4 regions of the Microlunatus sp. M237 genome follow, and region 1 is predicted to be linked to each of the others. Evidence: predicted binding sites of a transcription regulator. Region 1 holds the regulator's gene; each other region holds the start of a gene.

The links. Region 1 encodes LexA, which represses DNA repair genes until DNA is damaged. Its sites were predicted from a motif close to TCGAACANNTGTTCGA; they were not measured.
Region 2: a site for LexA is predicted at 2,167-2,182, ahead of AC1XX3_RS07075 (HNH endonuclease signature motif containing protein). Genes of this name have one in related genera too.
Region 3: a site for LexA is predicted at 5,606-5,621, ahead of AC1XX3_RS09440 (HNH endonuclease signature motif containing protein). Genes of this name have one in related genera too.
Region 4: a site for LexA is predicted at 2,357-2,372, ahead of AC1XX3_RS01515 (HNH endonuclease signature motif containing protein). Genes of this name have one in related genera too.

What each region holds. Positions count from the first base shown of each region.
Region 1 covers NZ_JBXHBL010000003.1:849,446-856,752, forward strand. Annotated here, with positions in the region: gene AC1XX3_RS14985 (vitamin B12-dependent ribonucleotide reductase) at 1-209, opposite strand, end outside; gene nrdR (transcriptional regulator NrdR) at 363-908, opposite strand; gene AC1XX3_RS14995 (DUF2752 domain-containing protein) at 1,203-1,622, opposite strand; gene AC1XX3_RS15000 (RDD family protein) at 1,730-2,605, shown strand; gene AC1XX3_RS15005 (hypothetical protein) at 2,633-3,040, opposite strand; gene lexA (transcriptional repressor LexA) at 3,307-4,116, shown strand; gene sthA (Si-specific NAD(P)(+) transhydrogenase) at 4,159-5,604, opposite strand; gene AC1XX3_RS15020 (ATP-dependent DNA helicase) at 5,698-7,307, opposite strand, start outside.
Region 2 covers NZ_JBXHBL010000002.1:181,483-188,789, forward strand. Annotated here, with positions in the region: gene AC1XX3_RS07060 (sunset domain-containing protein) at 1-663, shown strand, start outside; gene AC1XX3_RS07065 (hypothetical protein) at 892-1,404, shown strand; gene AC1XX3_RS07070 (A24 family peptidase) at 1,438-2,112, shown strand; gene AC1XX3_RS07075 (HNH endonuclease signature motif containing protein) at 2,388-3,728, shown strand; gene AC1XX3_RS07080 (pilus assembly protein CpaE) at 3,760-4,161, opposite strand; gene AC1XX3_RS07085 (DUF2510 domain-containing protein) at 4,266-5,171, shown strand; gene trpD (anthranilate phosphoribosyltransferase) at 5,182-6,231, opposite strand; gene AC1XX3_RS07095 (response regulator transcription factor) at 6,254-6,688, opposite strand; gene ctaE (aa3-type cytochrome oxidase subunit III) at 6,815-7,307, shown strand, end outside.
Region 3 covers NZ_JBXHBL010000002.1:675,486-682,792, forward strand. Annotated here, with positions in the region: gene AC1XX3_RS09415 (ABC transporter substrate-binding protein) at 117-986, shown strand; gene AC1XX3_RS09420 (amino acid ABC transporter permease) at 994-1,869, shown strand; gene AC1XX3_RS09425 (amino acid ABC transporter ATP-binding protein) at 1,866-2,630, shown strand; gene AC1XX3_RS09430 (PadR family transcriptional regulator) at 2,870-3,217, shown strand; gene AC1XX3_RS09435 (permease prefix domain 1-containing protein) at 3,220-4,170, shown strand; gene AC1XX3_RS09440 (HNH endonuclease signature motif containing protein) at 4,197-5,603, opposite strand; gene AC1XX3_RS09445 (histidine phosphatase family protein) at 5,734-6,390, opposite strand; gene AC1XX3_RS09450 (family 43 glycosylhydrolase) at 6,297-7,307, opposite strand, start outside.
Region 4 covers NZ_JBXHBL010000001.1:320,191-327,497, reverse strand. Annotated here, with positions in the region: gene AC1XX3_RS01520 (aldo/keto reductase) at 1-687, opposite strand, end outside; gene AC1XX3_RS01515 (HNH endonuclease signature motif containing protein) at 947-2,344, opposite strand; gene AC1XX3_RS01510 (type 1 glutamine amidotransferase) at 3,261-4,001, opposite strand; gene AC1XX3_RS01505 (MurT ligase domain-containing protein) at 4,005-5,156, opposite strand; gene AC1XX3_RS01500 (superinfection immunity protein) at 5,339-5,947, opposite strand; partial or broken gene AC1XX3_RS01495 (DUF427 domain-containing protein) at 6,002-6,276, opposite strand; gene AC1XX3_RS01490 (phosphotransferase family protein) at 6,383-7,189, opposite strand; gene AC1XX3_RS01485 (NUDIX hydrolase) at 7,197-7,307, opposite strand, start outside.

The DNA.
Region 1 (7,307 bases):
AAGTCCGGGAACTCGACAGCCTTCTGCTCGAAGACCACCTCACCGGTCTTCCAGTTCTGCTGCACGACGTCGCGACGCTCCCACGTGACGTCGTCGTACGGGTGTACCCCCTCGGTCGTGAAGACCCGCCCGATGGAGAGGCCGGCGGCCTTTCCTCGGGGCTTGCGGGTCTCGGGACGACCGTTCGCTGAACGCGTGGTCTCGGTCATGTGCGCCTCTTTCTTGCCGTGCTGACGGGGGATGGACTGGAGCGGGGGGTGTGACGTTTGGAAACGACGTGCAGGTGAGCCTTGGGACCGGGGCAGAGCCCGCACGAGCCTTCCCCTGCTGTGCGGGCCCTGCCTCGGAGTCGAGCGGGCCGATCAAGGGCTCTGACGACCCGGAGTGAGCTTGTGCGGGGTGAACCGGCTGACCGTGTTCTCTGCACCCCGGTCTGGGATCAGCGGCTCGATGCCGAGCGGTTCCTGCTCCACCCGGAGGAGAGCGATCTCGGCCTCGAAGTCGTCGACTGACTGGTATTGGCGATAGACGCTGGCGAACCGCAGGTAGGCGACCTGGTCGAGGTCACGCAACGGTCCCAGGATCGCCACGCCCACCTCGTCGGCGGGGACCTCCATCTGGCCGGAGGCCCGCAGCGAGTCCTCGACCAGTTGGCCGAGACGAGCGAGCTGCGTCTCGTCGACCGGGCGGCCCTTGCAGGCCTTGCGGACCCCGCTGATCACCTTGTCGCGGTTGAACTGCTCGACCACGCCGCTGCGCTTCACCACCACCAGCTGCATCTGCTCCACCGTGGTGAAGCGACGCTCGCAGGCGGGGCATTGGCGACGGCGACGGATGCTGCAGCCATCCTCGGCGGCCCGGGAGTCGAGCACCTTGGAGTCCGTATGACGGCAGTAAGGGCAGTGCACGGAGGCTCCTTCCGGGGGCGCCTGGGGATAGATCTGGGGATAAGCCTGTGGTCGGCCTGTGGACCAGTGTGGACAACCAACCACTATCTGTGGAGGAAGCACACGGGTGTAACTACTAGATATAGGTACGGTACGACCTAACCTCATTGTCCGCAAGGCCACTGACACTTTTAGCGCGTGTCGTCGAGAGAGCTGGCGGGCGAGCCTGTCGCGGCAGCCGTACAGCCGCAGAGACTCGCGCTCGATCGCCCGGTGCGCCCGACTGGCCGGCAGTGCCTGCGGTGCGGGTGCAGCTCAGCTGAGGTTGCGCAGCACGGTGTAGATCACGCCGGCAGCCACGACGAGAACCAGCCAGCGGGTCGGATGGACCCGCCGCAGACGGTCAGCGATCCTGGCCGGTGGACGGACCCGTGGGCCGCCGAGAACCTCCGCGGTCCACAGCAGCCCCAGCACACCAACCACGACCAGCCCGATCAGGACGACGGGGTTGTAGCGAAACGCCTGGGCGATGTCGAGCCGCAGCAGCGCCGCCCCCATCCGGGTCCCGCCGCAGAGCGGACAGTCCCAACCGGTCAGGCTCCGCAGCGGACACGGCAGGCCCAGCCCGGTGGCGGCATAGAGAGCACTCAGCCCGATCCCGTAGGCGACGAAGCCACCGAGCGCCACCAGCCCGCGGCTGGGGCGGAACTCCTTGGCGAGGTAGCTGGTGCCCATGGCTCCATTGTGCCCGCCCGGTGATCGACCGACTTCGGCGACAGGATCCGACGACCCTTCGGCGGCCCTAGAATGCTCCGCGACCCGCACCCCGCACGAGGATGGCCATGACCGAATCGCACCCTCCCCAGTGGAACGACCGCCAACCGGGCGGACCCGATCCCGCACGCCAGAACGACGCCGGCCAGACCGGATCTTCCACCCAGCCCGCTCACGGTCAGGCCCAGTACGGCCAAGCTCAGTCTGGCCAGCCCCAATACGGTGAAGCTCAGTCCGGCCAGCCCCAATACGGACAACCCCAATACGGACAACCCCAGTACGGCCAGGCGGGAGACGGGCAGCCGGAGTATGGATGGACGCAGTCCGCAAACCAACAGCCGCCGTACGGGACCGGTGGGTACGGGCAGGCGTCGTACCCGCAGCAGCCAGAGAGCGGGGTGTGGCAACCGGGACCGGGTCAGCAGCCCGGCCAGCCCTACGGCGGATATCCGGGCGCGGGTTACGTCCCGGCCCTCCGTTCCGACTATGCGACCTGGGGCAAGCGGGTCGGGGCCTACCTCATCGACTATGCCCCGAGCCTGGTCGGGCAGCTCATCTTCTATGTCGGCTACGCCATCTGGATCTCGCGGGTGGTCAGCACGAGCAGCAGCAGCAACCCGGACCTCACCGGCGGGGTCACGCTGATGGTGATCGGGTTCGTCCTCCTGCTGGCGACCATCGGGTGGTCCATCTACAACCGCTGGGTGGTGGCCGGACGCACCGGCCAGTCGCTCGGAAAGCGGGTCACGCACATTACGTTGATCAGCGAGCAGACCGGCCAGCCGATCGGCGCGATGAACGCATTCGTCCGCGACCTCGTCCACATCCTCGACGGGATGGCCTACATCGGCTATCTGTGGCCGTTGTGGGACGAGAAGAAGCAGACCTTCGCTGACAAGCTGGTCAAGACCGTCGTCGTCGATGCGCCCGATCGCGGTCACTGACCCCCGGCGTCGACATCAGCCGGCGGATCACCCCTGGGCGGAGTACGAAGACGTGACCGGCTCGTAGCTGTCGCCGGTCACGCGCAGCGCGGTCATGGCGACGACGGTCACTGCCGCTGCGGCGATCATCAGCCCCAGCACCAGGACCACAGCGATCCCCCGATCGGTCAGCCGCCATCCGCTCGGGGCCGCGACGCTGCAGGACGCCGTCGCCGGCCGGGCACCCCGCGCCAGGGTCGGGGCCGGGACCGGCCGCAGGGGCCGCGTGACCGGGCCGGTGCCCCGCCCGGCGCCGTGAGCCGGTCGGCGGGTCCGTCCGGGCGCCGCGGGGACGCCGGAGCGACGCGCGGCGGTGAGGTCCTGCGCACCGGCGCGGGTCACACCCGCGCCGGTCACACTTGCGGGGGTCACACCTGCGATGGTCATTGCACTCATGGTGCTGCTCCTCGGGAAGGCATCGAACGCGTGTTCGATAGAACGTGTGTTTGATTTGTATCGCACTGACGATCCGACGTCCAGCACATTCGTACGTGTGTTCGAGGCGTGTCGGCTCATGGAAGAAGCACACCAGAGACCACTGACAGTTCTTCCGGCATCGTTCCTGCGGGGGCGGCGTGAACCGCAGCCGACGCACTCCGCCCGTCGCGACACGCTCGAACAGGTGTTTGATTTTGTCAGTCGGCTTCTCTATGTTCAGCCTCATGGCAGACAGTGACGACACCACCGCCCCCACTCCACCGCGCAACCGCCGCGGGCGCCCGCGTGCGAGCGACGTCGCCGCCCAGCTCGGCGAGCATGCATCAGTCAGCTCGCTCCCGGACGGCCCCGCCGACTCCAGCGGTCTGACCCCGCGCCAGCGACGCATCCTCGAGGTGATCAAGGACGCCGTCGACTCGCGGGGCTATCCGCCGAGCATTCGTGAGATGGCCGAGGCAGTCGGCCTGGCCAGCTCCTCCAGCGTCGCGCACCAGCTCAAGATGCTGGAGGCCAAGGGCTTCCTGCGGCGTGACCCCAACCGGCCACGGGCGCTCGAGGTCCTGTTGCCGGGCGACGGCCAGGCCGCGGCGCGCAGTGCGGCGCTCGGACCGGTCACCACCACGGCCGCGGATGAGACCGGCGTCGGCGACGCGTACCCGGAGCCGGTGCACGTGCCGGTGCTGGGTCGGATCGCGGCCGGCGGGCCAATCCTGGCCGAGGAGCGGATCGAGGACGTCTTCGCGCTCCCCCGTCAGCTGGTCGGCGAAGGCACCATGTTCCTGCTGCAGGTCAGCGGTGACTCGATGGTCGACGCAGCCATCTGCAGCGGCGACTGGGTGGCCGTCCGGCAGCAGTCCACCGCCAACAATGGCGACATCGTGGCAGCGCTGCTGGACAACGAGGCCACAGTGAAGACGTTCAAGCGTGACGGGGACCAGGTCTGGCTGCTGCCACACAACCCGGCGTATGACCCGATCGACGGCAACCACGCCTCGATCCTCGGCAAGGTGGTCGCGGTCCTGCGCCGGCTCTGACGGCGACCAGAGCCCGCGGTGGCTCGAGAGCCGCGGTGCCGGTCAGAGCAGACTCGGCTCGGCGGTGACCATCGCCGTCGTCAAGCGGGTCACCGCCCGGAGCTTGTTGGCCACGTCCAGGGCTGCGACCTTGTAGGCCTCGGACAGCGTCGGGTAGTTGAAAACCGTGTCAACCAGATAGTCCACCGTCCCGCCACATCCCATGACTGCCTGCCCGATGTGGACGAGCTCGGTGGCACTGGTGCCGAACACGTGCACGCCGAGGATCTCGCGCGTCTCGGCGTGCACGATCAGCTTCAGCATTCCGTAGGAGTCACCGATGATCTGGCCGCGGGCCAGCTCCCGGTAACGGGAGATGCCGACCTCGAACGGGATCGCCTCCGACGTGAGCTCCAGCTCCGAGCGGCCACAGTAGGAGATCTCCGGGATGGTGTAGATCCCGATCGGCTGCAGCCCCAGGAGCTCGTTGGCGGGCTCATCGAACGCGTGCGAGGCGGCCAGGCGGCCCTGGTCCATCGACGTCGCCGCCAGCGCCGGGAAGCCGATCACGTCGCCCACCGCATAGATGTGCGGCACCGCGGTGGCGTAGTGCTCGTCGACCTCCAGCCGCCCCCGCCGGTCGGCGACCAGACCGGCAGCAGCCAGGTCGAGCGCGTCGGTGTTTCCCTGCCGCCCGGCGGAATACATCACCACCTCCGCCGCAATTCGTTTGCCGGAGGCGAGGGTGGTGATCGTGCCCACGCCGGCGCTTTGCACCGAGGCGACCTCCTCGCCGAATCGAAACGACATGGCGTGGTCGCGGAGATGGAACTTCAGCGACTCGATGATCTCGGGATCACAGAAGTCCAGCATCTGTGCCCGCTTCTCGACCAGCGTCACCCGGGTGCCTAAGGCGGCGAAGATCGACGCATACTCCACCCCGATGACGCCGGCACCGACGACCACCAGCGAGTCGGGCACGTGGTCGACGGTGAGGATCTGGTCGGAGTCGAGGACGCGGACGCCGTCGAACTCGACCTGGGGCGGTCGGGCCGGTGTGGTGCCGGTCGCGATGACGATCTTGGCCGCCGTGACGGTGCGACTCCCCTGCGGCCCGTCGGTGTCGACCGAGAGGGTGTGCGGGTCGACGAACCGGGCGATTCCGGCGATGAGCTCGATGTGGTTGCGCATCAGCTGCGCCCGGATCACCTCCGTCTCGCGCCCGATCACGTACTGCAACCGGGCCAACAGGTCCGAGACGGTGATATCGGCCTTGACCCGATAGCTCGCCCCGTAGATCTCCCGCATCTGCATCCCGCTCAGATACAGCACCGCTTCGCGCAGCGTCTTCGAGGGGATGGTGCCGGTGTTGACGCAGACGCCGCCGACCATGGCCGTCCGATCCACCACGCAGACTCGGCGACCCAGCTTCGCGGCCATGATCGCGGCCTTTTGACCGCCCGGACCCGAGCCGATGACGGCGAGGTCCACGTCGTAGGTGTGCTCCATCTGGCCAGCGTCGCAGAGGATCGACCCGCTGACCAGAGGCAGCCGAACGCACCGCTGCCCGCCGGTCGTCGGCCCGATGGGCCGACGGTCCGCTCAGTCGGTGCCGGCCAACCGGCGCAGAGCCTGCACCGCCGTCTCCCGGTCGGTGGTGGGCCACATGTCAGGCATCGACGACTTCAAGAAGCTGCCGTACCTGGCTGTCACCAGGCGGGGGTCCAACACCGCGACGACGCCCTTGTCGGAGATCCGCCGGATGAGCCGGCCGGCCCCCTGCGCGAGCAGCAGCGCGGCATGGGTGGCAGCCACCGCCATGAACCCGTTGCCGCCGGCCTCAGCCACCGCACGTTGCCGGGCCAGGGTGAGCGGCTCGTCCGGCCGGGGGAAGGGGATCCGGTCGATGATGACCAGCTGGCAGGTGGCCCCCGGGACGTCGACGCCCTGCCACAGCGACAAGGTGCCGAACAGGCTCGCTTCGTCCTCGGCGATGAACCGGCGGGTCAGCTCGGACAGCTGCGCGTCGCCCTGACACAGGATGGTCATCTTCGGCAGCTGACGGCGCACGTGCTGGGCCGCCGCCTCGGCCGCGCGCCGGGATGAGAAGAGCCCGAGGGTACGTCCCCCCGCCGCCCAGACGAGCTCGGCGATCTCGGTCTTGGCCTCCTCGGACAGCCCGTCCCGCCCCGGCGGCGGCATCGTCTTCGCCACATAGAGGATGCCTTGGCGCCGATAGTCGAACGGCGAGCCGACGTCCATCGCGCGCCAGGGTGCTGCCGTGTCGCTGCCCTCCTCCGCCTTGGTGCGGGTCGCGGGTGGCGCGTCGCTGTCCACCTGCTCGGCGGCGCGCAGCCCCACCGACGACGCCACGCCGGCGAAGTCCCCGCCGAGCTTGAGCGTCGCCGACGTCAGGATGGTGGTGTGCTCGGCGAAGACGCTCTGGCGCATCAGACCGGCCACTGACAGCGGTGCGACGTGCGCCTCGCGGCCGAACCGCTCCCGCTCGGAGACCCAGACCACGTCGTGGGCGTTCAGGCCGGCCATCCGCTCCGCGACGTCGAAGACCTCCTTGACTGCGGCGGCGGCTTGGCGCTTGTCGGGATCCTGCTTGTCCTCACCGGTCGACATCGCCGTGACGGCGCGCCGGGTCACGTTGCGGATGGCGGCGAAGGCCGCGACCACCGCTGCATCGGGATCCTCCACCCGCTCCAGCGGCGTCTGGTCCAGCGCGGTTCGCAAGGCGTCGGCTGACTCCAGCAGCTCCAGCGCCAGCTCGTCCTCGAGGTATGTCATCGCCCGCCGACCGCTCCGCTCGATGGTCTGCGGGCTCAGCTCGGCCGACGCCGCCCCGGTCACCCGGGCTACCAGCTCGTGTGCCTCGTCGATGATCACCGCGTCATGCTCGGGCAGGGCCGTGCCGCCGTGCATGGCATTGATGGCCAGCAGCGCGTGGTTGGTGACGACCAGATCGGCCGAGCGCGCGGTCTCGCGCGACTTCTCCACGAAGCAACCGTCGCCATAGGGGCAACGCTGCACCCCCAGGCATTCACGGACCGGGATCGAGACCTGCTGCCAGGACCGGTCGGTGTGGGTCGGCGCGTCGTCGCGATCAGCCAGTCCGCCGTCGGTCGACTGCTTCTCGGCCCACTCCCGCAGGGCGAGCACCTCGGCCCCGATGCTCGACTCGGCACTGGTCGGCGCGACCCGGA
Region 2 (7,307 bases), on a different contig from region 1:
GTGGTCGAGGCCGGCAAGCGGGGCAAGGCGGCGATGGCCGCCGCCCGCGGCGAGCTGGTGCTGCCGGAGCCGGAGAAGAAGAAGAGTGGCTGGCTGAAGAAGCTGGCTCTCATCACCGCCGTCGGCGCTGTCGTGGCGGTAGCTACCAAGAAGCTGCTGGGCGAGAAGGACTCGGGCTGGCAGTCAGCCCGGCCGACCACTCCGTACGCGCCGAGCAGCACCGGCTCGTCCACCACGTCAAGCACGTCGAGCTCGACCACGGCGGCCGAGCCGACCGTGCCGGTGAGCGACCCGGGCGCGACCAGCCCGGCCGAGACCGCTGCCGACGACACGGTTCAGACAGCACCGGTCGAGACGCCGGTCGAGACAGCGCCGGTCACGGCCGAGCCGGTGTCGACCGATGCGACCGAGCATTCGGTCGCCGCGGACCTGAACGACACTCAGGTCGACGGGATCTCACCCGGAGCTGACCGTTCTCGCTACGTCGGCGACGACGTGTACGTCGGCAAGGAGCCGCCGGCCGACTTCCTGATCAAGGGCAACGAGCGGTCGATGAAGTACCACCTGCCCGACTCCGCCGGTTACGTCCGGACGATCGCCGAGGTCTGGTTCCGGACCGAAGCGGCCGCCAAGGAAGCCGGGTTCGTCCGCGCCCAGCGCTGACCCCGCTCGAACTGGCCTCGCCCGATCTGGCCCCGCCCGGTCGGGTCCGGCTCGCTCATGCCGCTGCCCCCGTCCTCTCCGCTGAGGGCGGGGGCAGCGTCGTTTCGCCGGTCGGCCGCGAGCCCCGCCCGGATTGGCCAAAGAAATTCGGTAGGTCGCGCTCACAAATCGTCCACCTCAGAGGCCTTCTTCCACTAAGACCACTGTGGAAGGACTCCGATGCCCTCGATGACCGCGCGACCGCCCGACCTCCCGCCGCATCCAGACGACCCGCACCCGCACGGCTGGGTCGACGCGACACCGTTCCGGGCCCACGTTCTCTTCCTGATGAGAGCCGGCCGGCTCGAGCCGGAGGTGATTGCCTTGCTCGCCGGCGTCTCCCCTCGGCTGGTCGAGCGGCTGCTGGTCGGTCATCGGGGTCGACCGGTCCGTCGGCTGCGCCCCGAATGCGCCCGGCAGCTCTATGCGCTCAGCTGGCCGAGTGTGCGCGACGCCATCCGACGGACGGTCCCGGCGACGGTCGCCCGCGACCAGCTCGCCGTCTTGGTGCAGCGCGGCTGGGAACTCCCCGAGCTCGCCGCCGCGGTGCAGCTGAGTGGTCCGGCGGTGCAGGCCCTCCTGGCGGGGCAGCTGCGGGTCTGCCCGCAGTTGGTGGTGCTCCGCGCTCGGGCGGCGGTCGAGCGGAGTGAACGGACGCGGATACGTCGCGCGGAGCACACCATCGCCGCCCGGGCCGCCTAGGATCGCGCCCATGGCGGAGCCGACGGTGGCGGCGTGACGGTCGACGTGTGGCCGGGCGCGGTCGCCGCCCTGGCCACGGCCGCGGCGATGGCGCTGGGATCAGCCCCGGTGCTCCGTCGCCTCCCGGAACCGGAGCACGGCGACGAGACCAAGATCCCCTACGCCGCTTTAGCGACCAACCGGTTCGTCCTCGGCTGCGCCGCGGCCAGTGCCGTGGCGTCCCTGGTGTCGTGGTGGTGTCTCCCGGGCGCGGTCCAGCCGCTGTGGGCCGTGCTGGCGACCGTCGGCGTCCTGCTCGCCGCGATCGACCAGGTCACCACCTGGTTGCCGTTGGGACTGACCCGGGTGGGATGGCTGGCGATGCTGCTGGCGGCGGCCGGGTTCGTGCTGCTGGGCGCCACACGTGCTGACCTGCTGCGGCTGGTCGTCGGCGCCGGAGCCGCCGGTTTGCTCTATCTGGGCGTCTGGGCGGCCACCCGGGGCGGCTTCGGCTTCGGCGATGTCCGCTTCGCACCACTGCTCGGGGCTGCGGCAGCCAGCTGCTCGTGGACTCTGCTGCTGTGGGGACTGACCCTGGGCACGATGGTCGGGGCGGTGTACGGGGTGGTACGTCTGCTGCGGGGTCGCCGGGGTCCGTTTCCGTACGCGAGCTCCATGCTGGCGGGTGTCTATCTGGGCGCGGTGCTGCTTGCTCTGACCGGAGCCTGAGTCCGCAGGCAGCCCTGTGGATGAGCGCCGAAATTGTCAGTAGTGGGTCGTAAATTGTACGTATGTTCGATTCGAGGATGGAGTTGCCGGCAGACACTGCCGTTGCTGCGGCGCGCGTCGCCGAGCTGCACCCGGCTGCTAGTGGGGACTGAGACCCGGTTGCTGGTGTTCGCCGCGCACTGGGCTGACCTGCACGGACCAGGACCTGATGCTGTGGTTGATTCCGGACCGAACACGGAACACTTTCGCCAGCTCGGTGGCGACGGACACCGCTGGTGTCGGAGTACGCCGCCGGGGAGCTCGGGACGTTGCAGGAGACCACCACCGGTGCCGCGTCGGCGCAGATGGCCGATGCGTTGGATCTGCGGCACCGCTTCCCGCGCTTGTGGGCACGGGTGCTGGCTGGCGAGGTGCGGGGGTGGAAGGCCCGTAAGGTCGCCCAGCACACCCGCCACCTGACATTCGACGCAGCCGCGATGGTGGATGCGATGGTGTGCGGTCCGATCGGGGCGATCTCCTGGGCACGGTTTGAGAACCTGCTGCAGGCGACCGTGATGAGCGCGGATCCGGTGGGTGCGGAGGCACGGGCAAGGTTGTGGGAGGCGGAGCGGTTCGTCCGCGTCGGTCGGACCGAGGTGGGTGGGTTGAAGGTGTTGGTGGCCCGGGCCAATGCTGGTGATGTGGTTTGGTTCGTCGCGATGGTCAACCGCATCGCGGAGATCCTTCAGCTGGAAGGCGATACCGGTCCCGTCGGTGTGCGCCGGTCGAGGGCGATCGGGATTCTCGGTCAGCCGGCGACGGCGCTGGCGATGCTGCAAGCCCATCAGGGCGACCCATGCGATCAGGTCGAACCCAGTACCGACGACCCCGGCAACACCGACACGCATCAGTCGGTGCGGTTCGACGGGCCGGTGGTGGATCCGGTGAAGGCGCGGCCGCAGACCACGCTCTACATTCACCTCAGCCACGAAGCCCTGATGGCCGCAACCCACGAGAGCGCCCCCGACACCGGCGGCGCCGGCCCTCATGACCCCGCGAATCCATCCGTCGTCGGCAGAACCGGGGGTGGGGCCGAAGGTGGCGACCGGCGCACCATCGGTGGCTACGTGGGCCGGATCGAAGGCGACGGCCCTGTCACCATCGACCAGATCCGCCGATTCCTCGCCAACACCCCCAACACCATCACCATCCGCCCCGTCCTCGACCCGAACCCGGCACCGGTAGATGCGTACGAAGTCCCCCACCGCCACCGCGAAGCCCTCCGACTCCGCAACCCGGCCGACGTCTTCCCCTACAGCACCAGCCTCAGCCGCACCATGGACCTCGACCACACCATCCCCTACGCCAACCCAGGCCCACCCGAACAGACCAGCCTGACCAACCTCGGCCCGCTGGACCGACGACATCACCGACTGAAGACCCACGGCCGTTGGCGACTCCGACAACCCGTACCCGGTGAGTACCTGTGGCGATCACCGCACGGCTGGGTCTACCTGGTCACCAACCAAGGCACCCACGCCCTCGGCAACAACGCTTTCACCGACCGCATCTGGCACACCGCCACCGCCATGCAACGCCGACCAGCCCGGGCCGCGCCGGCGGCCAACGCCGCCTGACGGCGACGCCTCCGCTCGGGACTACCGCGACTCAGCGCTCACCGAAGACATACAGCAGCGCCCGACCATAGGCGTCGGCCGCGGTGGACTGCGGTTCGGTGTGGAAGGCCTTGTCCGGCCCGCTCACCGTGACGACGTACGCCTCACCGGCGAGGTCGAGGGAGAGGAAGTGCTCGCCCAGCAGCTCGCGGAGCTGCTCCTCACGCGGCAGCCACACCACGTCGGTGGACTCGACCGAGTCCAGCGCCCACTCGACAGTGCCGTTGAAGTGGAAGCGTGACTCCCCGTCACGCGTGACCAGCTCGACGACCATGTCGCTGACGGTGAACACCGACTCGGAGATCTCTGGTTGCGGGATGAAGAACTGATCGGAGTTCTGCGGCGTCCAGTCGAGGTGCGGAGCGAGACGGGTGGCGAGTTCGCGCGAGATCATGTCAGCAGTATTGCCCGGCACCGCCAACCCGGCACCACCAACCGCTGGGATTGGCCCCTGCGCTGCCGGTCCCAGGCTTGGCGACCACAGTTAGGCTTCTGATCATGACCGCCCCCAGGCCGGGCTGGTATCCAGATCCAGCAGGCACCGCCGAGCTGTATCGCTGGTGGGACGGCGAGGACTGGACGCAGGCGATCAGCGAGTCGGCACACGCACCGGCTCCCGGCGGACCCATGCCGGACCAGACATGGCCGCCCGAGCTTGACGTGGACCCCGCCGACGAGCCTCTCCCCCGCCGCCGGTCGGTGCTGCGCTCTGTGGTGGTCGTCACCGTCTGTCTTGCTCTGTTCGCCACCGCCGGGCTGGGTGCGGGCCTGGTCATCTGGCGTGACGCCTCTCAGCCCCGCTCCGCCGAGCGTGACGTTCCACCGCCCGGCCACTCCCCGGTCGCGACCGCCTCCACCTCGACCCGCCCGACCGGACAGCTGGACGAGTCCACCGGTGTGGCCTCGATCGGGCGGGCCTCGATTCAACTCCCGCCGGAGCCGTACGAGACCTACAGCGACCCGATGACCGTGCCCGGCGTCTTCGACATCTATTTCACTGCCAACGCCGTGATCCACGATCGGTACGACCGGCGCCACGACTGGTCGGCCTCGGTCGGGCTGGCCCACCTCACCCCGACACTGACCGAGTCCGGCGACCTCGACCAGGCCGCCGGAGCCGCCATGAACGCCGTCGTCCAGCGCTTCTTCGGAGGTCAGGCCGACTCGGTCAGTGACCCGACCACCTCTGACTGGTCGGTCGACGGTCACCCCGGCGTGATGTTCACCGCCACGGTGCACTACACGATCGATAAGCTGCCGAGCCGCTACGACGAGGTGACCGTCCTCCTGGTACGCCTCGACGACGGCTCGCTCATCGCCGCCCTGAGCTCGGTGCCCAACGACGCCGACGCCACGACGCGCTCGCTGGCGCAGGCCTCACTGGAGTCCCTCACCGTCTCCTGACGGGTACGCCTCAGCGTACGGAGCGACTGGCCTCGACCCAGGCAGCCAGCTTGTCCCGGGCGGCGCCGGAGTCGATCGCCCGCTGGGCGACCCCGACGTTCTCCCGCAGCTGCTCCACCAACCCGTCGCCGGCCAGCGGACCCGCGTAGGCGGTCAGAGCCGCCGCAGCGTTGAGGACCACGATGTCGCGGACGGGCCCCTGCCGGCCGTCGAGCACGTCACGGACGACCGCGGCGTTGACCGATGCATCCCCGCCCACCAGGTCGGCGACGTCGGCGCGCGCGATGCCGAGCTCGGTCGGGTCCAGCTCGCTACGGTGCACCTCACGGCCGGCGTACGACCACACCGTGGAGGTCGTGGTCGTGGTCAGCTCGTCCAGCCCGTCGTCGCCGTGGAAGACAAGTCCCTGGCCGCCACGCGCGGCGAAGACGCCGGCCATCAGGTCGGCCATCCGGGCGTCGGCCACGCCGACCGCCGAGGCGACCGGCTGCGCCGGGTTGGTCAACGGGCCGAGGAAGTTGAACGTGGTCGCGATCCCGAGCTCACGCCGCGCGGCCGCCGCGTGCCGCAGGGCGGGGTGATAGCGCGGAGCGAACAGGAAGCCGACACCGACCTGCTCAACCACGCGGGCCTGCTGCTCCGGCGTGAGATCGAGCGCCACGCCGAGCTCCTCCAGGACATCTGCTGCCCCGCAGGCCGACGATGCTGAGCGCGCGCCGTGCTTGACCACGCGAGCGCCGGCTCCGGCAGCCACGATGGCGGCCATGGTCGAGACGTTGACCGTGTTGGCCCGATCTCCGCCCGAACCCACGACATCGACCGCCGGGCCCGGCACCTCGATCGGGGTGGCGAACTCGATCATCGTGTCGGCCATGCCGGTGATCTCGGCCACAGTCTCGCCCTTGGCCCGCAGGGCGACGACGAACGCCGCCATCTGGGCGGGTGTCGCCTCACCGGAAAGGATCGTGCCCATCGCCCACGCCGTGGCGTCGGCGTGCTGGTCCTCGCCACGGACCAGGGCGGACAGCACCTCTGGCCAGCGGTTGCCCTGACTGGTCATCGCAGAATCGTCATCGCGGTCGTCAGGCTGACTGAATGGTGCCGGCCAGCCGTTCCCGCAGCAGCGAGGCCACGGTCGCCGGCAACCGGACCGGATCCACCGGATGCCCGACGACGCCGTCGGCGCGCGACCAGGTCGCCAGCCAGGCGTCGTCAGCACGCCCGGTCAGCACCACGATCGGCGGGCAGCCGAACACCTCGTCCTTGAGCTGGCGGCACAGACCCATGCCACCGGGCACGGCCTCGCCGTCGAGGATGGCCAGGTCGATGCCACCGGCATCCATAGCGCTGATCACGGCCGGCTGGGTGGCGACCTCCACCACCGTCACCGGCGGCAGGTCACGAGCCACCTTCCGGCCCAGCGTCAGCCGCACGTTCTCGCGCACCGTGCGGTCGGAGGCGTACAGCAGCACGGTCAGGGCTTCCGGAGCGGACTGGCTGTCGTGCGCACTGCTCATGGGATACCTCACCGGGACGGCGGACGGGACGGCCCGATCGTATCGCGGGCGGGCAGCGACGCCGAGAGGGTGTGCCCGGGCGAGCCCCAAGGTGACCTCAGGCGTTTGTCGGGCAATAATGACCGTGTGGCCATTCACACCTCCGACGCCCACGGCGCGCCCGTCGTGCCCCACGGTGCCCTGCACCCCATCGCGCAGTCGCGCCTGCGAGGGACTCCAGGCAGACCCGACATGGTTGCCGTCGGCACCATCGTGTGGCTGGCCTCGGAGCTGATGTTCTTCGCGGCCCTGTTCGCCGCGTACTTCACCATCCGCAACGTCACCAACGCCCAGGGCGCAGCCGCGGGCACTGGCACTTTGTGGGACACCGAGACGGCGCTGCTGAACATCCCGTTCGCCATCGCCAACACCACGGTGCTGGTCGCCAGCTCATTCACCTGTCAGATGGGCGTCTTCGCCGCCGAGCGCGGCCAGGTCGGCCGGACCGGCTCGTTGCTGCAGATCAAGGGCTGGGGCCTGCGCGAGTGGTACGTCCTCACCTTCATCATGGGTGCGTTCTTCATCGGCGGCCAGGTGTTCGAGTACGCCGAGCTGATCCACGAGGGCCTGACCATCTCCT
Region 3 (7,307 bases), on a different contig from region 1:
AGCCTAGTCGCGGTCTCACCATCGTGGTGATGGTGCGGACCGCGCCGGCAAGGGGCATATCGTGTCCCGGTCATCGCTGAGCCGCGCCTCGCGCAGCCGTTTCGTGGGGAGCCACCATGTCTCGTTCTCGTCTTGTCCTCGCCGCCGCCCTGAGCGGCCTGGCCCTGATCGGGGGTGCCTGCGCGCCCGTCGACGAGGCCGCTACCCCCGCCACCAGTGGCACCCCGGCGGCCGACGCCTGCACACCCGAGCAGCTCGAGGTCGTCACCGCGGGCACGTTCACCGTCGGCACCGACAAGCCGGCGTACGAACCGTGGTTCTCCGACGACGACCCGAGCAATGGCAAGGGCTATGAGTCCGCGGTGACCTACGCGGTGGCTGAGAAGCTCGGCTTCCCGCGCGACAAGGTCACCTGGATCACCGTGCCGTTCACCAACGCGTACGCCCCCGGCGAGAAGAAGTTCGACATCGACGTCAACCAGGTCTCCATCACCGAGGAGCGCCGCAAGGCCGTGGACTTCTCCTCCGGGTACTACGACGTGGCCCAGGCCGTCGTGACCACCAAGGGGTCCAGCATCGCCGGCGCCACCACCATCGCCGCGCTGAAAGACGCCAAGCTGGGCGCTCAGGTCGGCACCACGTCGTACACCGTGATCACCGACCAGATCCAGTCCACCCAGGCTGCGGCGGCGTACGACACCAACGACCTCGCCGTCCAGGCGCTGCAGAACGGGCAGCTCGACGGCATCGTTGTCGATCTGCCGACCGCGTTCTACATGGCCGCAGCCCAGCTGGACAACGGCGCCATCGTCGGCCAGCTGCCTGCCGGTTCGGCCAAGGCCGACCAGTTCGGGTTCGTGCTCGGCAAGGGCAGCCCGTTGACCGGCTGCGTGACTCAGGCTGTCGACGCGCTCCGCGCCGACGGCACGCTGGCCGACCTCGAGAAGCAGTGGCTGTCCGACGCCGGCGCGGCCGTCCTCTCGTGACCCGACGGTGAGCACCCTGGAGCCCGGGCCTGAGGTGATCTGGACTCCGTCCCCCCTGCAGGTCGAGCGTGATCGTTTTCGCCGGGCCCGATCGGCCCGTTCGGTCACCATCGCGGCGGTGAGCACGGTGGCGATCGTGACGACGCTGATCTTGGTGATCACCGGTACGCCCGGCTGGCCACGGGTGCGGGAGACGTTCTTCTCCCCGGAGAAAGCGTGGTCGGCGCTGCCGGCGGTGGCCACCGGACTGTGGCTGAACCTCCGGGTGATGATGGTCTGCGGTGTGCTGATCGCCGTGTTCGGCCTGCTGATCGCGATCTTGCGGACGCTGCGTGGACCGGTGTTCTTCCCGTTGCGGGTGTTCGCCGCGGCCTACACCGACGTGTTCCGCGGGCTGCCGCTGCTATTGGTGATCTTCCTGCTCGGTTTCGGGATGCCGGCGTTGCGGCTGCAGGGCCTGCCCACCGAACCGGTGTTCTGGGGCGCGGCGGCACTGGTGCTGACATACACCGCCTATGTGGCGGAGGTGTTCCGGGCCGGCATCGAGTCGGTACATCCGTCCCAACGCGCCGCGGCCCGGTCGCTGGGCCTGAGCTATCCGCAGTCGATGCGATTCGTGGTGCTGCCGCAGGCTGTGCGCCGGGTGGTGCCACCGCTGCTCAACGACCTGGTCAGCCTGCAGAAGGACTCCGGACTGATCGCCGTCCTCGGCGTGATCGACGCCATCCGTGCGGCGCAGATCGAGACCGCTCGTGACTTCAACTTCACCCCGTACATGGTGGCCGGGCTGCTCTTCGTCCTGCTGACCATCCCGCTGGCCCGGTTCACCGACTGGGTGGCCCGGCGGCAGGGTTGGTACGGCCCGGTGGGCGGCACGACATGACCGCCTCGGACACGGTGCTCAGCGCCCGCGGACTGCGCAAGTCGTTCGGGAGCAACCTGGTGCTGAACGGTCTGGACCTGGAGGTCCAGACCGGCCAGTGCGTGGTGCTGATCGGGGGATCCGGTTCCGGCAAGTCCACCCTGCTGCGCTGCCTCAACCTGCTGGAGACGATCGACGACGGGCAGATCCTGCTGAACGGCGAGGACATCAGTGACCCCCGGGTCAATGCCGACACGGTCCGGTCCCGGGTCGGGATCGTGTTCCAGGCCTTCAACCTGTTCCCGCATCTGAGCGTGCTGGACAACATCACCCTGGCACCGGTGCGGGTCCACGGCGTACCGCGGGCGCAGGCGCGCAGTGAGGCGATGGCCATGCTGGAGCGCGTCGGGCTGGCCGACAAGGCCCGGATGAAGCCGGACTCGTTGTCCGGCGGACAGCAGCAGCGCGCGGCCATCGCCCGAGCTCTGGTCAACCAACCGACGGTGATGCTGCTGGACGAGGTCACCTCCGCGCTCGATCCGGAACTGGTCTGGGAAGTCCTGTCCCTGCTGCGCGATCTGCGGGCTGACGGCATGACCATGGTGCTGGCCACCCATGAGATGGCCTTCGCCCGGCAGGTGGCCGACACGGTGTGCTTCCTCGACGGCGGTCGGGTGCTCGAGCAAGGACCGCCGGCCCAGATCTTCGATGCGCCGCAGCAGGCGCGTACGCGGCGGTTCCTGTCCCGGTTGAGCTTCGACGCGGACGAGCCCGAGGCCTGACTCCGGGCGCTGATCCGGTCGGAGCCGCCGAGCGCGCCCCGCCTGCCCAGAATCGAAGCCCGCCATTCTGGCCGGTTGGGTGACCATGACCGGCCTTGCTGCGCCTACTGGGCGCCCAGTCACGGGCATTCTGCTGCGTTCGACATCGGCCAATCTAACCGGCAACCCCACGCCCATAGTCCCCACCGCCATTAATGTTCTATGGACAATGGTGTGCGACACACACTATCGTTGCCTACATGACGGAAGAGTTCGAGACCCATCTGCAGGAGCTGCGGCGAGGCACGGCCGTACTCGCCTGCCTGCAGCTGTTGCGAACGCCCGGTTACGGCTACAGCCTGCTCAAGAGTCTTGAAGAGCGCGGCTTCGCCACTGACGCCAACACCCTCTACCCGTTGCTGCGTCGCCTCGAGAAACAGGGGTTTCTCACCAGCGAGTGGAACACCGACGAAACTCGCCCGCGCAAGTTCTACCGCACCTCAACCGCGGGCCACCGTCTCGCCGACACTCTCACCCGGGAATGGCTTGCCATCACCGCCGCGATCACCTCCCTCACCCACGACACACCTGACCAGGAAGAGCAGTGACCATGTCTGCCACCACGCTGACAGAGCAATACATCGTCGCCACGATTAGCAGCCTCCCTCCCCCCGCGCAGGACGACGTCCGGACGGAGCTGCAGACCTCGATCGCCGACGCCATCGATGGTCGCGTCGAGCAGGGCGAGGAATACGAAGCCGCCGAACGCGCAGTACTGACGGAGCTGGGCGACCCCGCGGCGCTCGCGGCGGGGTATGCGGACCGCCCGTTGCACCTCATCGGCCCGCGGCACTACCTCACCTGGCAGCGGCTGCTGAAGCTGCTGCTCACGATCGTTCCGGCCTGCGTGATCGGAGCAGTTGCGCTCGGACTGTCACTGTCGGGGGCGCCACTCGACCAAATCGTCGGACAGACAGCCGTCGCCGGACTGACGGTTGTCGTGCAACTGTGCTTCTGGGTGACGCTGGTCTTTGCCATCATCGACCGCACAGGCGCTGACGTCGGCGCTCGGTGGGACGTCGAGCACCTCCCCGAGCCGCGGCCGACAGGAACGGGCCGGGCTGACCTCATCGCAGCGCTGATCCTGCTCCCCGTGTCGGCTGCTGCGATCCTGTGGGACCAGCTCATCGGCTTCGTACGCTGGAGCGGTGAGTCGCTCGCGATCCTGAACCCCGATGCGTGGGAGTGGACGGTCGCGGCGCCACTGGTGCTCATCGGTTTGGAACTCGGGTTCGCTGTGGCCCTGTACGTACGCGGCCGGTGGAACACCACCCTGGCGGTGGTCCAGACCGGGCTAGCCATATTGTTCGTCAGCCTGGTCCTGACCTTGCTGGGGAACAAGCAGCTGATCAACCCCGCATTCCTCGACGCCGCCCTGAATGTCGGAGTTGATCACGACGCGCTGCGCGTTATGGCGATCCTGATCGGCTTCGGAGCCACCGGAATCACGGCATGGGCCATCATCGACAGCTGGCTCAAGACGCGGCGCGACGCTCGCTGACGGCTGCCAGCGTGCTGGACCTGTCCTCAGCACAGCGCCGGCTCGGCTGTTCGGACGGACAGATCTCTTGTCTGGTTGAGGTGTCGTCGTCGGATGCGGTTGTTGATCATGGGGATCTGGCTGGAGTCGGCCCACCGTGGTGGGGTCCAGGCGGGGAGCCCGTCGGGGTTGAGGGTGCAGGTCCAGCCACGTTGTTCGAAGTGGGTGTGGTGATAGCGACACAGCAACGTCAGGTTGGCCACATCAGTCGGCCCACCGTCGATCCACGGAATCAAATGGTGCCGGTCGCACCATTCCGGTGGGTGGTCACACCCGGGGAAGGAGCAGCCGCCGTCACGGGTGATCAACGCATAGGTCTGGCTGCGGGTGGCGATCCGTCGGGTCCGACCCAACGCCAACGGTTCACCGGTCGCGGACAACAGAGTGGGGATGATCTCGGCCTCCCCGGCCAACCTGAGCAGTTGGGTGGGGGTGAGGAGGGTGGTGGTGCTGGTCTCCGCGTGGCCGGTGCGGTGCAGCAGATCCTCGGCGCTGATGGTGACGATGACTGTGGCCGGGGTGCCGCCGGTGTCGGGCAGCCCACCGGCCGGCAGGGCTCGGCCGGTGAGGTCGGCCAGGGCGTCATGCAGCCGCTGCCCATTGGTGCGGCCGTCCGCCGTCGGGTTCGCTGCCCCGGTGGCGTCCACTCGTGGTTTGGCCAGTGGTGACAGGACCGCCCACAACGCTGCTCCGGTGTCGCCGGTCAACCGGCCCTCCAGCATCCAGCTGCCGTCGCGGGCGGCGACCAGGCGCAGATGCCGCCGGTCGGCCTGGAGCTGTTCGTCGGGGATGGACCCGTCGGGGTCGTAGGCCCCGACCAGCTTGGTCGCGATCAGCCGCAGATCCCGGGGGGCGAACGTGCGCGCGTACTCGGTCAGCTCCGCCTCAGCCTCCGCCACCACCGATGGGTCATAGGCGGGGTGGTCCAGCTGCTCCAACGCCCGTTCGATCACGTCGACCTGCTCCGGGCTGACTTCACCCCCGTCCTGCGCGGCGGCCAGGACCGGATGCGAAGGTTCCACCTCCAGACCCTGCATGGTGCGGTGCGTCCCCAGTGACCGGGCGGCGCGGACCCGCCGTCCCGCCTCAGCCTCGGACACCCGCAGCAGCTGCACCAGCAGTGCTTTGGTGCTGCGGGCGTTGAGATGGTCGGCGATCTGTCGGTCGTCCAGGTCGGACACCACCCGGTGGTCCACCACCGACAACCGCTTCCGCAGCCGTTCGAAGTCCACGGCGAACCGCAGCAGATCCGGATCATCCAGATGATCCAAACCGCCATCGCCGACCGCAGCGATCAGCCGGTCCAGCGCCGCGGCCAGCTCGGCCAGGGCATGGACGGCGGGAGTCGTGTCCGACTCGACAGTTGACCCCCGATCACGTCCATACTTCATCATAATCGAACACTTGTTCTATGACAATACACTGTTCGGACTTTTCGAGGAGTGCCCCGCCGTAGTTAACCGGCGATTGCCTACCGGCGCCGAGCACTGCCTACGGAGGCCGGGGCAGGCCGCAGGACAGGATTCACCCCGCCCACTCACCCCAGCCCGAGACGACGGCACGCCGGGCTGGATCGAGGGCGCAGTGATCAGGGAACCGCATGGCGCGCCACGCCTCAACGTCCACGTCCGCGCCGGTCAAAGCGGCGACCAGCAATGTCCACGCAGTCCCGTGCCCGACCAGGACCACGTCCTGCCCGCCCGCCGCGCTGACCAGCTCCACCGCACGCCCGACCACACGCGTTCGCGTGCTGGCCAACGGCTCCCAGCCGTCCGCAGCCGACTCGTTCGGGTGCTGGAACGCATCAAGGACTGCGCGGTGAAAGTCCGACGCCTCGGCGAAGAAGGTGCTCGCCCGACGGGCCTCCCCCAGGCCCGGGTCGACGTTCAGCTCGCGGTCCGTGAGGAGACGCGCCGTACTCAGCGCCTTCGGCTCTGCAGAGCTGGCCCAGCGAGCCCCGACGGGAAGCACGCCGGATTCCCTCAGTCTGGCGACCTCACGTTCGGCGTCGGGACCGAGCCTCCACTGGCCCGGCGGGCTGGCCACGGAGATGACCGGCCGCGCATGCCGGACCAGATGGAGATGACTCACCGTTCCGCCAGCGCCGCCACCTGCTCCGTCGTCAGCGCTGCGTTGTAGATCCGGACATCGTCCAGCTGACCACGGTACGGCGCGTCCCACCAGTTGACGCCGAGGCTGAAGACTCCGGTGGTCGTGGTGAACACATCAGGGAAGCCCGTACGGTTGACGACCTCACGCCCGTTGAGCCAGACGACGAGATGACCGTCGTCATTGCTCACCGCGACGTGGGTCCACTCCCCCGGCTGCATCTTCGTGCCGGTGTCTGCGTCGAACCAGCTTGTCCCCGACCACACCATCGTGTTGCCACCGACGCCGTCATGGCCGCGCGGCAGCACGCTCACCCAGTTGTTCTCGTCCCTGGCCCCGAAGAACGTCGGCGTGAACGCTGTCAGCTGCTCGGGGTTCAACCACATCGACACCGCATAGCTGCTGCCGCTGACCAGACCGTCGGGCAGCCGGACGCCGCTGTCTCCGTCGAAGGTGGCCGCCTGGCCGTGGACACCAGGGCCGAACGTGATCGTCCCACCGGACTGGCCGATCCGATTGCCCGACACCACGCCAGCTGCCGCCTCACCCTCGGACGCGAGCGACCCGTCGAAGGCGTAGTGCGCCACCAGGCCACCGAGCGCCTTAGCCGGGACGATGATCACAAAGGTCTTCGATCGTGTGACCCGACCGCTGCTGACGGTGGCGGTGAGGGTGACCCGGGCATCTTCCTCGCCCGCCGCCGGGCGGGTCACATCGCCGGTTGCGCTGATCACTGCCGGGTTGCTCGTGGTCCAGCGGATCCGGCTGCCCTGGGTGCCGACGCCCGGCAGGGTGAGATCGGCGATAGTGGTCGGCGGGACCGTCAGGTCGGCCAGCACCCGCTGGACCACGTTCCGGTCACTGACCAACCTCCGCTGCGACCCCCAGACCGCCACTCCCGACCTGGACAGCCCGCTGAACGTGACGACCCAGCGACGCTCCGTCGGCTCCCACTGGCGGGAGAACACCGTCGCGTACGCCTTGCCGCC
Region 4 (7,307 bases), on a different contig from region 1:
GGCGAACTTGTCGCCGACCTCGCGAGCACCGCCGCCGGTCCCACCGAGCGGGCTCCACGGCAAGAAGGCGACGCCGTGCTCGCCACAGAAGTCGAGCTCGTCCTCGCTGGAGCGGAAGCGGGGGGAGAACTCGTTCTGCACGCTGGCCAGGCCGCCCTCACCCAGGACCTCGATGGCCACCTCGATCTCCTCGACATTGGCGTTGGAGATGCCGACTGCCTTGATCTTGCCTTCCTGCTTCAGTGTTTGGAAGTGGCCGATGACCTCGGGGTAGAGCTTCCAGCGGTCGGGGCGGTGCCACTGATAAAGGTCGATGACGTCCACGCCGAGCGCCCGCAGCGACTTCTCCACGGCGCTGCGGAGATACTCCAGCGAGCCGTCACGGCCCCAGCTCTCGCCCTCGCCGCGGGTGATGCCGCCCTTGGTCCCGATGACGATGCTGTCGCGGTCGCCCGACCAGGAGCGAAGCGCCTTGCCGACCACTTCCTCGTTGTGGCCCATGCTGTCCCAGCTGGGGGCGTAGATGTCGGCGGTGTCGATGTAGGTGACACCGGCGTCCAGAGCGGCGTGCACGGTGGCGATGCCACCGGCCTCGTCCGGATAGGACTTGTCGGAGTTCATGGAGATGGGCATGGCGCCCAGTCCGATGGCGGAGACCGAGAACGGTCCGAGGGTGCGAGTCTGCATGTCTGGCAGATTACGGGTGCTCCTCGGCGTCGCACACGTGGCCCCGTGTTGTTGCCGGATTGGTCGCTCCTGCCTCCGACTCGACGGACGACTGAGCGGCGTCAGTCTGCAGCGGCGCCAAGTGCGGCTCTTGTCCTGAGGTTTGAGATTGCCGGGGTCCACCGAGTTCGTGAAGCCTTGCCCGCTCCTTCGCTGGTGCATTCCAGTCCTCAGGATCACGGCCATGGATCAACCCTAGGATTTGCTAGCAGCCAAGTCGTCAGCATAGTGCTGGCTCCTTCGGACGGACGCTCACATTCTTTGTTTGGTTGAGGTGTCGTCGTCGGATGCGGTTGTTGATCATGGGGATCTGGCTGGGGTCGGCCCAGCGGGGTGGGGTCCACGCTGGTAGCCCGTCAGGGTTGAGGGTGCAGGTCCAGCCGCGTTGTTCGAAGTGGGTGTGGTGGTAGCGACACAACAATGTCAGGTTGGCCACATCGGTGGGGCCACCGTCGATCCAGGCGATCAGGTGGTGCCGGTCGCACCATTCCGGTGGAAGGTCGCAGCCGGGAAACGAGCAGCCACCGTCGCGGGCGATCAACGCATACGTCTGGGTCCTGGTCGCGATCCGCCGCGTCCGACCCAGGGTGAGTGGTTCACCGGTGGCGCTCAGCACGGTGGGAATGATCTCCGCCTCCCCAGCCAACCTGAGCAGCTGCGCGGGGGTGAGCAGGGTGTTGGTGCTGGTCTCCGCGTGGCCGGTGCGGTGCAGCAGGTCGTCGGCGGTGATGGTCACGATGACCGTGGCCGGGGTGCCTCCGGTGTCGGGCAGCCCACCGGCGCGTAGGGCCCGGGCGGTGAGGTCGGCGAGGGCGTCATGCAGCCGCTGCCCATGGGTGCGACCGTCCACCGTCGGGTTCGCTGCCCCGGTCGCATCTACCCGTGGTTTGGCCAGCGGTGACAGGACCGCCCATAGGGCTGTTCCGGTGTCGCCGGTCAACCGGCCCTCGAGTGTCCAGCTGCCGTCGCGGGTGGCGACCAGGCGCAGGTGCCGCCGGTCGGCTTGGAGTTGTTCGTCGGGGACCGTGCCGTTGGGGTCGTAGGCCTCGACCAGCTTCGTCGCGATCAGCCGCAGATCTCGTGGAGCGAACGTGTGCGCATACCCGGTCAGCTCAGCTTCCGCGGTGACGACAACGGAGGGGTCGTAGGCGGGATGGTCGAGCTGCTCCAACGCGCGCTCGATGATGTCGACCTGCTCCGGGCTGACCTCGCCCGCACCTTGGGCGGTGGCCAACACCGGGTGGGACGGTTCCACCTCGAGGCCGTGCATGGTGCGGTGCGTCCCCAGCGCCCGGGCGGCCCGGACCCGCCGGCCTGCTTCGGCGTCGGAGACCCTGAGCAGTTGCACCAGCAGTGCTTTGGTGGTGCGGGCGTTCAGCTGATCGGCGACTTGCCGCTCCTCCAGGTCCGACACCAACCGATGATCCGCCACCGACATCCGGTTTCGGACCCGCTCGAAGTTCACGGCGAACCGCAGCAGGTCCGGATCATCCAAATGATCCAACCCACCCTCGCCCACCGCGGCGATCAGCCGGTCCAGCGCTCCCGACAGCTCCGCCAGGGCATGCACCGCGGGAGTCGTGTCCGACTCGTTGTTCGATCCCCCGATCGCGTCCATGCTTCATTCTAATCGAACGCACATTCGAATACAACCCTTGATCGGGGAAATCTTTAGACCTGATCTCAGCGATCGCCCACCTATCCTGAGCCGTACGGTGGAGGTGACCGTAGCGACCCCAGCGGACGACGCGACTCTGCCGGTGCTGATGCAACGAGCAAGGGCCATCGCCCAGTTCGCACCACGCTCGCGCAGCCGCACTGCGTCGAATCGCGTGACTCCCGGCGGTGATCGCGCGACTGAGACGCGTTGCCGGACCCGAGGGCATGACCTGGTCCGACGCGCGTGAGTGGGCGAACATCTAGGCGGCCGCGGATGCCAGTCGTCTGGTGCAGCGGCGATCGACCAAGTCGGCTGACAGACCTGGCCACGCAAGCAGCAGGCTGATTCCCCGACCAGCGATGGCCGGTTCCGTCGATGGCTGCCCTCGATTGGTGCGTTCCAACGCCGTGACCGGCGTGGACCTGGGACTGCGAGACCCGTCTCGGCCGCAGACCCCGCGCTGCACCACCAGCAGGCGCGGTAATCATCCGCTGTGGTCGGTGAGCGCGCACCTGGCGCGGTGGCATCTGTGGTCCTGCGTCGCGTCACCCGCCCAGCGCTCGACCACGGTGCGGTCGGGTGACCACGGTGCGGTCGGGGGGCCACGGTGCGGTCGGGGGGCCACGGTGCCTCGGGTGACAACGGTGCGGTCGGGGGATCACAGTGCGGTCGGGTGCGGTCGGGGGATCACAGCGCGGTCGGGTGACAACGGTGCGGTCGGGGGACCACGGTGCCTCGGGATATCACGGTGCAGTCGGGGGGATGACAGTGCAGTTGGGTGACAACGGTGCGGTCGGGCGACCTAGGCGATCATCCGGGTCTACCCGCGCGCGGCTGGCCGCATCGCTGGCTCAAGCGGACCTTTGGCCCAACGTCAACGGGAGGTCTTGCGGACCGCCGCGAGCCGCTGCCGCCGGAGCTCCTCGACCTCCGGGCGGACCAGCGGACGGAGCGTACGCCCCAACGCCAGCTCAAGCACGTGGTCGGCCAGCGCGGGGTTGCGGGCGAGGACCGGGCCGTGGGGGTAGGTGCCGATCACCGTACCGGCGACCGCACCCTCGGTGCCGTCGTCGCAGTTGCCCACCCCGACCTCGACGGTGGCCAGCGGCTCCGCCGTCGGCCCGAGACGGGTGTAGCCCCCGTGGTTCTCGAATCCGCTGATCAGCTCCGTGGTCCCGGCCGGGGTCTCCCATCGGGACAGGAGCTCGCCGACGGCGCGGACGGGGCCGCGGGTGGTGGTGACGTCGAGCAGGCCGAGACCTTCGATCTCCTCGTCCTTGTCCCCGACGGTGAACGACTTTCCGACGATCTGATAGCCGGCGCAGACCGCGAACACCGCGGCGCCGCGGTCGACGGCACGGTGCAGGCCGCCGTCGGCCCGGAGCGCCCGGACCGCGGAGATCTGGGCGGCGTCCTCACCGCCACCGAGCAGGTATACCTGACCGGTTTCCGGCAGCGGGTCGCCGGGCTCGACCACGGTCAGCACCGGGTCGTAGCCGCGCCACTGCAGGCGCTTGGCCAGCACCGTGGCGTTGCCCCGGTCACCGTAGATACCGAGGAGGGATTGATAGACGAGGACGATCTCGACGCGCTCGCCGGGAGGGGTGTGTGGCATGAGTCAGACGCCTGCCATCTTCTTGAGTCGCTGGAACGGGGTATAGGTGGCGATCACATCGACGGGTTCGACGTGACCGGCGAGGGCCGCCGCGAGGTCGGGGATGCAGCGGAACTCGACGTCGGCGTGCGACAGCCGGACCGCCAGGTCCTGAGCCCGCGGTCCGGTGGCGATCACGGTACGACCCGCGAGCTGCTCGTAGTCCACGTCCCACAGCCACGACACGTCGCGGCCGTCGGCTGCGGCGGAGTCGATGGCCAGGATCACGGTGGACGTCTGTGCCAGCGGCAGCGCCTCGGCCCAGCCGGCGGGGTTCTTGGCCAGCAGCAACCGGGCGGTGGTGTCACCGAACTGTACGGTGGCGAAGCGGCCGGCGGGGGCGGTGACCTGGCGCATGCCGACGAACGCGGTGCCCGGGTGCACACCCATCAGCTCGGCCGCGGCCAGCGCACAGGCGGCGTTGCTCACATTGAACGCCCCCGGCACCTTCAGCCGGGGGTCCCAGCTCTGCCCGAGGCGGTCGATGATCTTGCCGTCCTCAACTCGGTAGTCGCCCTTGGGCTGGGCCAGCTCGCAGCCCGAGCAGTGCCAGTCGCCGCCGGTCCCGCCGGTCTCGGTCGGCTGGTCGCGGACCAGCCCGGAGCCGCACTGGGGGCAGAGCGAGGCGTCCTGGGTCCAGGTCGAGTTGGTGTCCACCCAGACCACCCGTCGAGCGGTCTGCGCCGCCCAGACGATCAGCGGCTCGTCGGCGTTGGCGACGACGACCGGACCGTCTTCGCCGGCCCGCTCCAGCGCATCCCGCCAGCTGCGGCCGAGCGCCTTGATCTCGTGGTGGCGGTCGAGCTGGTCGCGGCTGAAGTTCAACAGCACCAGCACCTCGGGCCGACCGAGTCGGATGACATCGGCGACCACCCGCTCGTCGGTCTCCAAGATGGCGATGTCGGCCCGCGGGTGCTCCGACAGCGCCGACGCGATGCCATGGTGCAGGTTGGCGCCGTCGGCGTTGTGCACCATCCGGTCAGCCTCATGACCCAGGGAGGCGCGGACGGCCGCGGCCAGGAAGTGGGTGGTCGTGGTCTTGCCGTTGGTGCCCGACACCATCGCGATCCGCTTGTGGGCCAGCAGTTTGCTCAGCGCTTGCGGGTCGATGGTCATCATCACCCGGCCCTTGATGGAGGCGCCGCTGCCACGGCCGGCGAGCCGCGACGCGGTGGCCGCGACGCGTCCGGCCAGGGTGGCGGCGGTCAGCCGGGCCCACGGGCGCGGTGCCAGCCGAGGGACCCGGCGCTGCACCGCCAGATCGGCGGGAGGCGATTCCTGCGAAGAAGACATGAGGGCTATTGTCGCCTACCCCGCTCGCCGGCGGTGTCTGGCAACACGGGGAAGGCCAGTGTCGGCTCTGGACCGGCGTCCGACCGATACCCCTCCGGCTCGGCCGGGAACTCCGGTCCGGACGGGCTCGTCCGGTGGGCCGCGACGGGCCACCTGTTGTCGGCGGTCGACTGGCTCAGCGGTGGCAGCGGCTGGCCGTACCACTGCCGCGCGGCGGACGGCAGCGACGTCGGGGACTGCTGCGCGTACCCCTGCTGTGCGTATCCCTGGGGCCCGTATCCCTGCGTCCCGTACCCCTGCGTCCCATACCCCGGCCCATACCCAGGGTTGCCGTACGGCAGGGCCGGCGACTGGTGCACCACGACGACCGGCTGCTGCTGGTTGCTGGAGCACGCCATCACCAGCGCGACGACCCAGCCGATCAGGCTCCAGCCGAGGAAGAGATTCAGCAGCGCGATGGTCGCGGTGTTGGGTCGGCTCCGGGTGGCGGCAATGGCCCACGGCAGCAGATAGAACCAGGTCACGATGGCCATCACCCAGGCGATGACGACGTGGGCGGTCGAACTGCGCGGACCCGGGGCCATGACCTGGGTGGCGTACGGCGGATAGCTCATCGTGTCCTCGCTGGTGGTGGTCCGATCGTGGCTGCAGTCGTGCTGGACCTGGTCCTACTCCACCGTGACGCCACGCCAAAAGGCTACGCGATCCTGGATCTGGGCCGCGGCGCTCTTCGGCGTCGGGTAATACCAGGCAGCGTCTCGTTGGTCTTCCCGTCGACGGTCACCGACAGATAGCTGGCGGTGCCTTTCCAGAGGCAGACGGCGTGGGCGCCACTGGGGTGGAAGTAGTGCTCGGTGAGCGAGGACCGCGGGAAGTAGTGGTTGTTCTCCACCACCACGGTGTCGCGGACTCGGCCAGGACTGTCGTTCCAGAGGGTCCGCATTCACCGATGCTAGCCGCGCCCAGCCGGGGATCGCGCTGCGACGAGAAGCCCAGCCACGGTCGCCGTCGGTGCTACCTACGTGCGGGTCGACCGGCCACGGACTGGATCAGCTGTTCAGCAGCCGGTCCAACCGGTCAGCCTGGGCCTCCAGCGTGCCTGCCGGGTTGCGGCCGGCGGCGGCACCGCCCGGACAGAGCCGGTCCAACCAGAACACCGCCACCAGCCGACGGCAGAGCAGCACATCATTGGGGAGTACACGGTCCGACACCGAGGCGACGTCGTCAAGGATGGTCTCGAAGCCCGTCGATCGGTTCGCCAGATGTTCGACCAGGTTGGCGAGCTCGAAGGCGACGTGACTCAGACCCGCGTCCTCGAAGTCGACCAGCCGAACCCGTACGTCACCGCCGGCGGCGTCGACCAAGAAGTTGGCCACGTTGGGATCACCCTGACCGAGGACCGGGTTGTCGTCCAGGTCCGCAAGGCGATCCAGCTCACCTGAGCGCAGCCAACGGACGGCACTGTCGAACACCGTCGCTGCGCGGCCGGCGGGTCGCTGCTCCGGCCGGAGCAGGCGGCGCCAGTACGCCGGGTCGAACGGTGCCGCGCCCGTCAACGCGGGCAGCACCTGGGCCGGCGCCGACCAGAGCTGCCGGTGTGCGATCACCAGCGCCCGCAGCTGCGGAGCCGTCCACCGTCCGACCGGGGTGCGGCCCGGAAGCCTGGTCATCTCGATCCAGGGCGGGTCCGCCTCCGGAACCGCCTGCACCAGGCTGGGCGCCAGCCCCGGCGCATGGTGGCTGAGGAGATTGAGCGCCACCGCTTCGCGGATGTGCTCGCCACGATCCCAGCTGGTGTAGCGCTTGATGACGGTGTCGCCGCGCAGCTCGATCTGGTGGGTGTGCTGCGCTGTCATGGCCGGCTCAGCTCGCGAACCGGGTCGCCGGCTCGTCGGCCAGCACGCACTCGATCCGCTCCCGCTGCGCGGTGTGCATCGGCGGCAGGGCGGTGGCGGGGAACCACCGCGCGTCCAC